DNA from 2 places in the Rhodopseudomonas parapalustris genome. Region 1 is predicted to be linked to the other one. Evidence: riboswitches for the same ligand, from Rfam matches in the RefSeq annotation. Region 1 holds a riboswitch; the other holds the start of a gene.
What was found. Region 1 has a riboswitch for S-adenosylmethionine ahead of M9H71_RS11555 (O-succinylhomoserine sulfhydrylase). Riboswitches for the same ligand answer to the same signal wherever they lie in the genome.

Region 1 (5,446 bases):
ATTCGACCTCGTCACCCTGGGCGTCGAGCAGCGCTCGCAACAGAGCGGCAAAGCCGGCGGCATCGCGGCCGGTGATGCCGAGGGCCTGCGCCAGATCGTCGTAGGACTGCATCCCGATCAGTTTGCCGGTGAGATGCAACAAGTAGCCGCCATCGAGCGGACCGAACAGTTGCACCAGGACCGGAGCCGCTGTGCGGACATATTCCATGGCGTAGTTGCGGTGGGCCTTCTCCAGCCGCGGCTTTGGCCAGCTCTCGACCGGCAACGCCGGCGCGGCGGCAGGATCGAACAGCGGCGCCTCGAGATGCCGGGCGAACTGCAGCCGCTGATCCGGTTCCAGCAGCTCGTCGGCCTCATAGTAATAGCCTTCCAATCCGTCCTGGCCGTCGACGCTCTGCTTGGTGCAGACGAAGCCGAGCTTGAGATTGCCGAGCGCGACGCCGTTATTGGCGTGCCAGCCGCGCAGCATCGCCTTCGACACCTCGCCGGGCACGCCGCAGATCGCGGTGCCGCGCCAGATCCAGCGCGGCGGCGGATAGCGAATCCACGCCTTGCGGTCGGTTTCGTACATGTATTCGACGTGCACGCCGCCGATCCAATTCGACAGATAGTGATACTGCGCCGCCGCGACCGCTGGCGGCAGATGGTCGAGGCCGAGCTTGGCAAGGCCGGCGACGAAGCGCTCCTGCTGCTGACGGCGAAACACCCGAAACACGAACTCGGCAGCGTCCGCCGTGCCGCGGCGGCTGACCAGCGTGAGGATCAGGCCAGTGAACAGCGCGTGATACAGATCGGCGACGCCGTGCCATGCGCGCGACCGCGCCGCTTGCGCGGTCTCGGACGTTGCTCCCATCGGGCATTCCTTATCGTTGTCGTTGCGCGGTGGCGCGCGATCGAGACAACGGCCACCGGTCCGACTGACTTTTCACGAGCCGGACTTGAACACAACCCTCAGACTTGCTGCGGGGGATGCTGAGCGTCAGCGGCCCTGATCGAGCTTAGGTTTTGAAATGCTTGCTCAGCTTCAGGCCCTGAGCCTGGTAGTTCGAACCGATGCGCTGGCCGTACATCGCGTCGGGGCGCGACAGCATCTTTTCGTAGATCAGGCGTCCGACGATCTGGCCGTGCTCGAGGATGAACGGCACTTCGCGCGAACGCACTTCGAGCACCGCGCGGGCACCCGAGCCGCCGGCGCCTTCGTAGCCGAAGCCGGGATCGAAGAAGCCCGCGTAATGCACGCGGAATTCGCCGACCAAGGGATCGAACGGCACCATCTCGGCGGCGTAGTCCGGCGGCACCTGGACCGCTTCCTTCGACGCCAGGATGTAGAACTCGCCGGGGTCGAGGATCAGCGTGCCATCCGGGCGGGCCGCGATCGGCTCCCAGAATTCACCGACCGCATAGCCGCCGCGGCGATCGATATCGACCACGCCGGTGTGGCGCTTGGCGCGGTAGCCGACAAAGCCGTCTGAATTCTCGCCCGAGAGGTCGACGCTGAGCGCGACGCCGCCGGTCAGATCAGCGTCGTCGGCATCGACCAGCCGCTCGGCATCGTGCAGCGCATCAAGCTCGTCCTGCTCCAGCGTGGCCTGGCCGACGCGGAAGCGCACCTGTGACAGCCGCGAGCCTTCGCGGAGCAGCACCGGGAAAGTCTTCGGGCTGATCTCGGCATAAAGCGGGCCGTGATAGCCGGCGCCGATCATGTCAAAGCGGCGCGTGCCGTCGGCGATCACCCGGGTGAACACGTCGAGCCGCCCGGTCGAGCTTTTCGGGTTGGCGGCCGCCACGATGTGGCGCGGCAGCGCCAGGCTTTCGAGCAGCGGCACGATATAGACGCAGTTGGTCTCCAGTACCGCGCCGTCCGACAGGTCGATCTCGTGCAGCTTCAGCTCGTCGATCCGCTCAGCGACGGTGCAGTCCGGCCCCGGCAGGAAGCTGGCGCGGACCCGATAGGCGATCGGCCCGAGCCGCAGATCGAGACTGGCCGGCTGGATCTGGCTTTCGACGAACGGATATTCCGGCAGGATCAGGCCCGATTCCGTCATCGCCGCAATCATGCGGTCGGGCAGAATTCCGTCGGCGTCGGGCGGCAAAGTGAACGGCACGATGTTGGTCCTTCGGAGCGCAGCCATGCCCTCCGGGAAACTCAGATACGAGCCTCAACCGCTAGCCGAAGCCCGGCTTGACGGGAAGAGTACGGAGGATTAAGAGCCCGACTTATCCCGTGGTGATTTGAGCCGGCCGGCTTGCAGCCACGTTAAACAAGTCGCTAAACAGGCCGGGGACGTTGTGGTCCCGGCCCGAGGGTTGATCCCCAGGCCGGTTTTTTTGTGCCCCCATCGTCCCGATGTGGGCACGCTGGAGACCACATGTCCGAGACCAAACCGACGATTCCCGTCCCTGCTACCGCTCATTTCCGCCGCGAGACCCGCCTGGTGCATGCCGGCAGCTTGCGCTCGCAATTCGGCGAGACCTCCGAAGCGTTGTTCCTGACCCAGGGCTTCGTCTACGACAGCGCCGAACAGTGCGAGGCGCGCTTCACCGGCGACGACGCCGGCTTCCAATATTCGCGCTTCTCCAACCCCACCGTGTTCAGCTTCGAGCAGCGGATGGCGGAGTTCGAGGGAGCCGAAGCCGCACGCGCCACCGCCACCGGCATGGCTGCCGTCACGGCCGCGATCCTGGCGCCACTGCGCGCCGGCGACCATGTGGTCGCGTCGAAAGCGATGTTCGGCTCGTGTCGCTACATCGTCGAGGATCTGCTGCCGCGCTACGGCATCGAGTCGACGCTGGTCGACGGCCTCGATCTCGACCAGTGGCGCCGCGCGATGCGGCCCAACACCAGGACCTGCTTCCTGGAAAGCCCGACCAACCCGACGCTCGACGTGCTCGACATCGGCGCGATCGCGGAAGTCGCCCATGCGGGCGGCGCGCGCCTCGTCGTCGACAACGTGTTCGCCACCCCGATCTGGCAGAGCCCGCTGAAGCTCGGCGCGGACGTCGTGGTGTATTCGGCCACCAAGCACATCGACGGCCAGGGCCGCTGCCTCGGCGGCGTGGTGCTGTCGTCGCAGGCGTTCATCGAAGAACACATCCAGATCTTCCTGCGCCAGACCGGGCCGTCGCTGTCGCCGTTCAACGCCTGGGTGCTGCTGAAGGGGCTCGAGACGCTGTCGATCCGGGTCGAGAAGCAGACGTCCAATGCGGCGGCGATTGCCGACGCGCTGGCAGGCCACCCGAAGGTGCCGCGTCTGGTCTATCCGGGCCGCGCCGACCATCCGCAGGCCGAAACGGTGAAGAAGCAGATGGGCGCCGGTTCGACCCTGGTCGGCTTCGAGGTAAAGGGCGGCAAGGCCGAGGCGTTCCGCTTCCTGAACGCGCTGAAGCTGGTGAAGATCAGCAACAATCTCGGCGACGCCAAGAGCCTCGTCACCCACCCGGCGACGACCACGCATCAGCGGCTCAAACCCGAAGCGCGCGCCGAGCTCGGCATCAGCGAAGGCTTCATCCGGCTGTCAGCCGGGCTGGAGCACAAGGACGACCTGATCGAAGATCTGCTCACCGCACTCGACAAGGTGTGAGCGATCAAGGCTCCGTGTCGTCATTGCGAGGAGCGGAGCGACGAAGCGATCCGGCGTCTTACGCGATGCCGTGATTGCTTCGCTGCGTTCGCAATGACGGAGCTCAGCCTCGAAGCTATCGATCGGACCGCAGCGTGATCTCGGCGCGAAAGCCTGAGCGGTCGCTGCGGTTGGCGAGCTGCAGGCCGGCGCCGCTGCGCTCCACCGCAAGCGAGGCGATCGCGAGCCCGAGGCCGCTGCCGATCACGGATTTGTTGCGGCCGCGGAAGAAACGCTGACCGATCTTGTCGAGCTCGTCCGTGGCCACGCCGGGACCGGTGTCCTCGACCAGAACCGTGGCAGCGGTGTCGCCGATCCGCCAACTCACCTGCCCTCCGCCCCGCATGTACTGCACGGCGTTCTCGTGCAGATTGCGGATCGCGAGCTCGAGACACTCGCGATGACCACACCACACCACGTCGCGGAGATCGTCGTCGATCGTCACCTCGATGCCGTCGGCGTGTGGTGTGGCGCGGACCACCTCCTCGATCAGCGCGCGCATCGGCACGCGCGCGCGGTCGTCGACTTCGGCATGCGCGTCGAGCCGGGCGAGCGTCAGCAGTTGCCGCACCAGCCTTGTGGCACGATCGACCGCGAGCAGGATCTGTTGCAGCGCCGCCCGTGACACCGCCGGATCGTTGGCGGCGAGCGCGACTTGCGCCTGGGTCTTCAAGGCGGTGAGCGGGCTGCGCAGCTCGTGCGCCGCGAACGCCGTAATCTCCCGCTCGTGCCGCCGTGCCAGCGCGACCTTGTCGAACAGTGCGTTGAGCGCCTGGGTCAGCGGCTTCACCTCCGACGGCGTACGGCTGGCATCGACGGCGCTCATGTCGTCGGCGTCGCGGCGGCGAAGATCCGACGCGATCGTCTGCAGCGGCCGAAGACCGCGTCCGACGCTGATCCAGATCAGCAGGCCGAGCACCGGCGCGATCAGCAGCGCCGGCCACATCAGCCCCTTGATCAGATCGGTGACCAGCCGGTCGCGTAGCCCGAGCCGATCACCGACCAGAACACGAAATCCCTTCTCGGCGTCCTCCGTCGCATAGACCCGCCAGGCCTCCCCGTCGATCTGCCGCTCCGAGAAGCCCGACACCTGATCGCTGAGTTTCTGCTCCGGCGCGCCGCCCGAGCGCGCGATCATCCGGCCCTGCACCGACCACACCTGGCAGGAGAGCTGGCGCTCGTAATTGCCGGGAGACGGCGGGGTGGACAATGTCGGCAGCGTTTCCGGAACGCGCCCCTCCATGCTGCCGACCAGCGACACCACCATCCGGGCCGCCTCCTGCAACCGCGTGTCCAGGACGTGTTCGAGCTCACGCTGGCTCGACGCATAGATCCACGTCACTGCGGCGATCCACACCGCGCCGGTGGCGCCGAGCAGAACGAGAAACAACCGTAGCCGCAGCGAGCCGATCATGACGGCGCCATCCGATAGCCGAGGCCGCGGATGGTCTCAATCGCGCTGCGCCCGAGCTTGGCACGCAGATTGTGGATGTGAACTTCGACCGCGTTGCTGTCGACCTCGTCGCCCCAGCCATAAAGCCGCTCTTCGAGCTCGGCGCGCGACCGGACCACGCCGGGGCGCTCCATCAAGGCATGCAGAACCGCAAATTCGCGCCGCGACAACGCGACCGGCGCGCCGACGAGTGTGGCATTGCCTTCGGCTGGGTAAAGGCAGATCGGCCCGTGCTCCAGGCAGGTGGTCGCCCGGCCGTCGCGCCGGCGAATGATCGCGCGTAGCCGCGCCGAGAGCTCGTCGAGATCGAACGGCTTGCCGAGATAATCGTCCGCGCCGGCGTCGAGCCCGGCAATGCGGTCGGCGGTTTCGT
Region 2 (5,446 bases), on a different contig from region 1:
GAACGTCAGGGTGCGGCTGTCTGATGTTTGAACAGAGAGACGATACGGCGCAGAGCGCGCGCTCCACTCTCCACCGTCATCGCCCGGCTTCCGGGCGACCCAGTATTTCCAGAGCGCTGGTTGATCCGCCGTGCGCCCGCTACCAACTCTCTGCAAATACTGGGTCCCCCGCCTGGGCGGGGGGCAACGTGAGAGGGTCGAGGGACGACGTGAGTTAGGCGGGGTGAGAGCGGCGGGAAGGTTGCCCGCTTACTCCGCCGCCTTGCCGAGCTGCTTGTGCCGACGCCCGAAGTCTGGTGCCGCTTCGTCCTGGCCGATCTGGACGATACCGCGGCGGATGGCGCGGGTGCGGGTGAAGTGATCGAACAGCGCGTCGCCGTCGCCGCGGCGGATGGCGCGGGTCAGCTTCGACAGATCTTCCTGGAATTCGCCGAGCATTTCCAGCACCGCGTCCTTGTTGGTCAGGAACACGTCGCGCCACATCGTCGGGTCGGACGCGGCGATGCGGGTGAAATCGCGAAAACCGCCGGCCGAGAACTTCAGCACTTCCGACTGCGTCACGCCTTCGAGTTCTTCGGCCGTCGACACGATCGTATAGGCGATCAGATGCGGCAGATGGCTGGTCACCGCGAGCACCAGATCGTGGTGCTCGGGCGTCATGATCTCGACATTGGCACCGAGCGCGCGCCAGAACGCGGCGAGCTTTTCGGTCGCCTCGGCGTTGGTGCCCTCGGGCGGCGTGAGAATGCACCAGCGATTGATGAACAGCTCGGCGAAGCCGGAATCCGGCCCCGAATTCTCGGTGCCGGCGACCGGATGCGCCGGCACGAAGTGAACGTCCTCCGGCAGGAACGGTGCCATCGCCTTCACCACCGCGGCCTTGACCGAGCCGACGTCGGAGACGATCGCGCCGTGCTTCAGATGCGGCGCGATCTCCTTGGCAACATCGCCGCAGGCGCCGACCGGGATGCACAGAATGACGAGATCGGCACCGTCGGCGGCTTCGGCGTTGCTCTCGACCACGCGGTCGACGATGCCGAGTTCGCGCACCCGTGCCCGGGTCTCTGCCGACCGCGCGGTGGTGACGATCTCGCCGGCAAGGCCGAGCGACTTCGCACCGCGCGCGATCGAACCGCCGATCAAGCCGAAGCCGATCAGTGCGACTTTGCGAAACATCGGCGCAGAGTTCATGGCTGACCCATGAACTCGCGCAAGTTCTCGAGCACCAGCGCGTTGGCTTCGTCGGTGCCGATGGTCATGCGCAGCGCATGCGGCAGGCCGTAATTGTTCAGCGCACGCAGCACCAGACCGCGCTGGGTCAGGAACGCGTCGGCGTCCGCCGCGGTCTTGCCCTTGGTGGTCGGGAAGTGGATCAGCACGAAGTTGCACACGCTCGGCGTCACCGTCAGCCCGAGCTTGGGCAGCTCTTCGGCAAGCTGGTTGCGCCACTTGTCGGTGTGCGCGCGCGAGCGCTCGACGTGGCCGGTGTCCTGGATCGCCGCGACCGCGGCGAGCTGTGCCGGCACCGAGACGTTGAACGGCCCGCGGATGCGGTTGACCGCATCGACGATGTTGGCCGGGCCGAACATCCAGCCGATCCGCAGCGCGGCGAGGCCATGCACCTTGGAGAAGGTGTGGGTCAGCACGGTGTTCTCGGTGGTCGACACCAGCTCGATGCCGAGTTCGTAGTCGTTCTTTATCACGTAGTCGGCATAGGCGGCGTCGAGCACCAGCACGACATGGCTGGGCAGACCCGCACGGAGGCGCTTCACCTCGTCGAACGGGATGTAGGTCCCGGTCGGGTTGTTCGGGTTGGCGAGCCACACCAGCTTGGTGTTCGGCGTCACCGCCGCCAGCATGGCGTCGACGTCGGTGGTCAGATTCTTCTCGGGCGCCACCACGTTCTTGGCGCCGTTCGCCAGCGTGGCGATCGGGTACACCAGGAAGCCGTGCTGGCTTGAGATCGCCTCGTCGCCGGGCGCCAGATAAGTGTGCGCCAGCAGGTTGAGGATCTCGTCCGAGCCGGCGCCGCAGATGATGCGGGCGGGATCGAGGCCGTAGGCCTTGCCGATCGCCTCGCGCAGCACCCGCGAGGTGCCTTCCGGATAGTCCTCGAGATGATCCGCCGCGCTCTTATAGGCCGCGATCGCGTGCGGCGACGGGCCGAACGGGGTTTCGTTGGCCGAGAGCTTGAACACCTTGCGGCCGGGCTCGGCCACCGGGCTCTTGCCAGGGGTGTAGGGCGCAATATCGAGGATGCCGGGATTCGGCACGGGACGTGACATCGTCAACTCCGGAAAAATCGTCGGGCGGCTGAGGTCCGGTAATTACGCGGACTTGCCGCTCGGGGGCACCGTATAGCGCCTTGCGTGGCTGCCGACGAGGGCCGACGAACGGAGGGAGGCCCCCGCTGCGATCAGGGCAGCCTTGATCTGATCGAGGCCGCCGGGCGCCGGGATCGACACCAGCAGCGCTGCGCCGTCAAAAGCGGTATCCGGCACCGCCACGACGTCGGCCAGCGGCGACAGCGCCCGGGCGGTATCGGCGCTCCAGCCCGACACCCGGATGCTCCAGGTCTCGACCTCGGTGACCATGGCGCTGTCGGCGACCCGGGACACCACGAACACCGGCAGCGCCGCCGGGTGGTCGGCCCGTTCGATGAACGGCAGCCGGGCGATGATCTTGGGCGCGCCGTCGGCCTCCAGCGCCAGCCACCACGGAGTGTTGCCGGAGGTCGCCGACACCAGCGCCAGATCGCCCTTGGATTTCGCCACGGCATCGACCGCCGCGGAGGCGGAGAAGTGCGCCACGTAGGGGACCGTGAAGCCGAAATGGAAGCGGGCGGAATCCCGCATCGCCGACTCGCCGAGCGACTGGTCGGCGTGCACAGAGAATGGCGCCTGCACATAGGTAAAAGTCGCGATGATGACCCGCCAGATGCTCTCGACGGTGTCGAGCGGCAGAATGCCGTGATGACGCTGCACCAGACGCCGCATCATGTCGGCCTCGCGCGCCGGGCGGAACGCCGAGCCGACCTCCTGGGTCTGCTTCACCGCGATCAGCCGGTCGATGATGTCGCCGCGCTGCATCAACAGTTGGTGCACCTGCTCGTCGATGCTGTCGATCTCCTGGCGCAGCTCGGTGAGCGACGGCGGCGAGGGCGGCTTGGTCATTGCTTCAGAACCTTCAGGCGATACGCGATGCGACCTTCTGCTTAGGAAACCAGACGATTGAAGGCAAAGGAATTTGCCCTTGTTGGCCGAGGCGTTGCCGTAATCCGCAACGCGCCCCCTCTCCCGCTTGCGGGAGAGGGCTGGGGTGAGGGCATCCCAGGCAATGAGCCCGCGACTCGCGGAGCGGAGTGCCCTCACCCGGATCGCTGCGCGATCCGACCTCTCCCGCAGGCGGGAGAGGTACTCCGTGCACGGCGCAATGCCCCCCATATTGACGTCCGGCCGCCTTTAAGACTATCGTCTCCGCGATCCCGTGGTCATTTGAGCCGGCCGGCTTGCAGCCACGTTAAACAACTCGCTAAACAGGCCGGGGATAGTTCCGATCCCGGCCGAACCAATGTTCAGGCCGGGTTTTTTATTCGCCCTGCCGTTCTTATCTGAGGTCGAACCGGGGCATCCCGGGATGTCGAGGCCGTTGGCAGGCGTATGATGAATATCCATTCGGTAAAGGGGCAGAAAATAGCCGCCGGCGAGAGGACCCAGGAGGTCGATCACCCGCATTCGCTGGTCGCGCAGTTCGGGGCCGATCAGCCGCTGCCGCTGGATTGCGGCATCGAGCTGAGCCCGTTCCAGATCGCCTACCAGACCTACGGAACGCTGAACGCCGACAAGAGCAATGCCATCCTGGTCTGCCACGCCCTGACCATGGACCAGCACATCGCCAATGCGCATCCGATCACCGGCAAGCCCGGCGGCTGGCTGACCCTGGTCGGCCCCGGCAAGCCGATCGATACCGACCGCTATTTCGTGATCTGCTCGAACGTGATCGGCGGCTGCATGGGCTCCACCGGCCCCGCCTCCATCAACCCCGCCACCGGTAAGGCCTGGGGACTCGATTTTCCGGTCATCACCATTCCCGACATGGTCCGCGCCCAGGCGATGCTGATCGACCGGCTCGGCATCGACAAACTGTTCTGCGTCGTCGGCGGCTCGATGGGCGGCATGCAGGTGTTGCAATGGTCGGTCGCATTCCCCGAACGGGTGTTCTCGGCGTTGGCAATCGCCTGCGCGACCCGGCATTCGGCGCAGAACATCGCCTTCCACGAGCTCGGCCGCCAGGCGGTGATGGCCGACCCGGACTGGCAGCACGGCCGTTACTTCGAGCACGGCTGCTTCCCGCATCGCGGCCTCGCGGTGGCGCGGATGGCTGCACACATCACTTACCTGTCGGATGCCGCGCTGCATCGGAAGTTCGGTCGCAAGATGCAGGACCGCGAACTACCGACGTTTTCGTTCGACGCCGACTTCCAGGTCGAGAGCTACCTGCGCTATCAGGGCTCGTCCTTCGTCGAGCGGTTCGACGCGAATTCCTATCTGTATCTGACCCGCGCGATGGATTACTTCGACATCGCCGCCGACCACGACGGCGTGCTGGCGGCGGCGTTTCGCGGGACGCAGACAAGGTTCTGCGTGGTGTCGTTCACCTCCGACTGGCTGTTTCCGACCTCGGAGTCGCGCGCCATCGTGCATGCGCTCAACGCCGGCGGCGCGCGGGTCTCGTTCGCCGAGATCGTGACCGACAAGGGCCACGACGCGTTCCTGCTCGACGAGCCGGAGTTCATCGATATCGCGCGCGCCTTCCTGCAGTCGGCCGGTGCGGCGCACGGCATCGGCAAGGCGGAGCGCTGATCATGTCGGTGCAGGAAAGCTTGCCGCTGGAAGCGCACGCGCGGCCGCAATTGCGCGTGCATCGCGCCGATCATCTCTTGGTCGCCGACATGGTCGAGTCGGGCACGAAGGTGCTCGACGTCGGCTGCGGCGAAGGCGACCTGATGCAGCTCCTCGAATCCCGCGGCGTCGATTGCCGCGGTATCGAGCTGTCGCGCGAGGGCGTCAACCGCTGCGTCGCGCGCGGGCTCGCGGTGGTGCAGGGCGATGCCGACACCGACCTCGATCACTACGTCGACGATGCGTTCGACTACGTGATCCTGTCGCAGACGCTGCAGGCGACGCGGCAGCCGAAAGAGGTGCTGGAGAATCTGCTGCGGATCGGGCGGCGCGCGATCGTGTCGTTTCCGAATTTCGGCTACATCAACATGCGGCTGCAATTGCTGATCCACGGTCAGATGCCGCGTACCGACAATTTGCCGGCGACCTGGTACGACACGCCGAACATTCACTTCTGCACCATCAAGGATTTCGTCGGGCTGTGCGGCGAGATCGGGGTGAAGATGGAGCGCGCGGTGGCGCTCGATCGCTACGGTCGGCCGCTG

Region 2: another riboswitch for S-adenosylmethionine. It lies ahead of metX (homoserine O-acetyltransferase MetX); the one in region 1 lies ahead of M9H71_RS11555 (O-succinylhomoserine sulfhydrylase).

Annotation. Positions count from the first base shown of each region.
Region 1 covers NZ_JAMKBZ010000010.1:146,825-152,270, reverse strand. Annotated here, with positions in the region: gene M9H71_RS11565 (hypothetical protein) at 1-853, opposite strand, end outside; gene M9H71_RS11560 (2'-deoxycytidine 5'-triphosphate deaminase) at 999-2,105, opposite strand; SAM riboswitch at 2,215-2,294, shown strand; gene M9H71_RS11555 (O-succinylhomoserine sulfhydrylase) at 2,370-3,581, shown strand; gene M9H71_RS11550 (ATP-binding protein) at 3,697-5,034, opposite strand; gene M9H71_RS11545 (response regulator) at 5,031-5,446, opposite strand, start outside.
Region 2 covers NZ_JAMKBZ010000029.1:48,870-54,315, forward strand. Annotated here, with positions in the region: gene M9H71_RS20600 (prephenate/arogenate dehydrogenase family protein) at 250-1,191, opposite strand; gene hisC (histidinol-phosphate transaminase) at 1,188-2,285, opposite strand; gene M9H71_RS20610 (chorismate mutase) at 2,328-3,173, opposite strand; SAM riboswitch at 3,477-3,556, shown strand; gene metX (homoserine O-acetyltransferase MetX) at 3,660-4,862, shown strand; gene metW (methionine biosynthesis protein MetW) at 4,865-5,446, shown strand, end outside.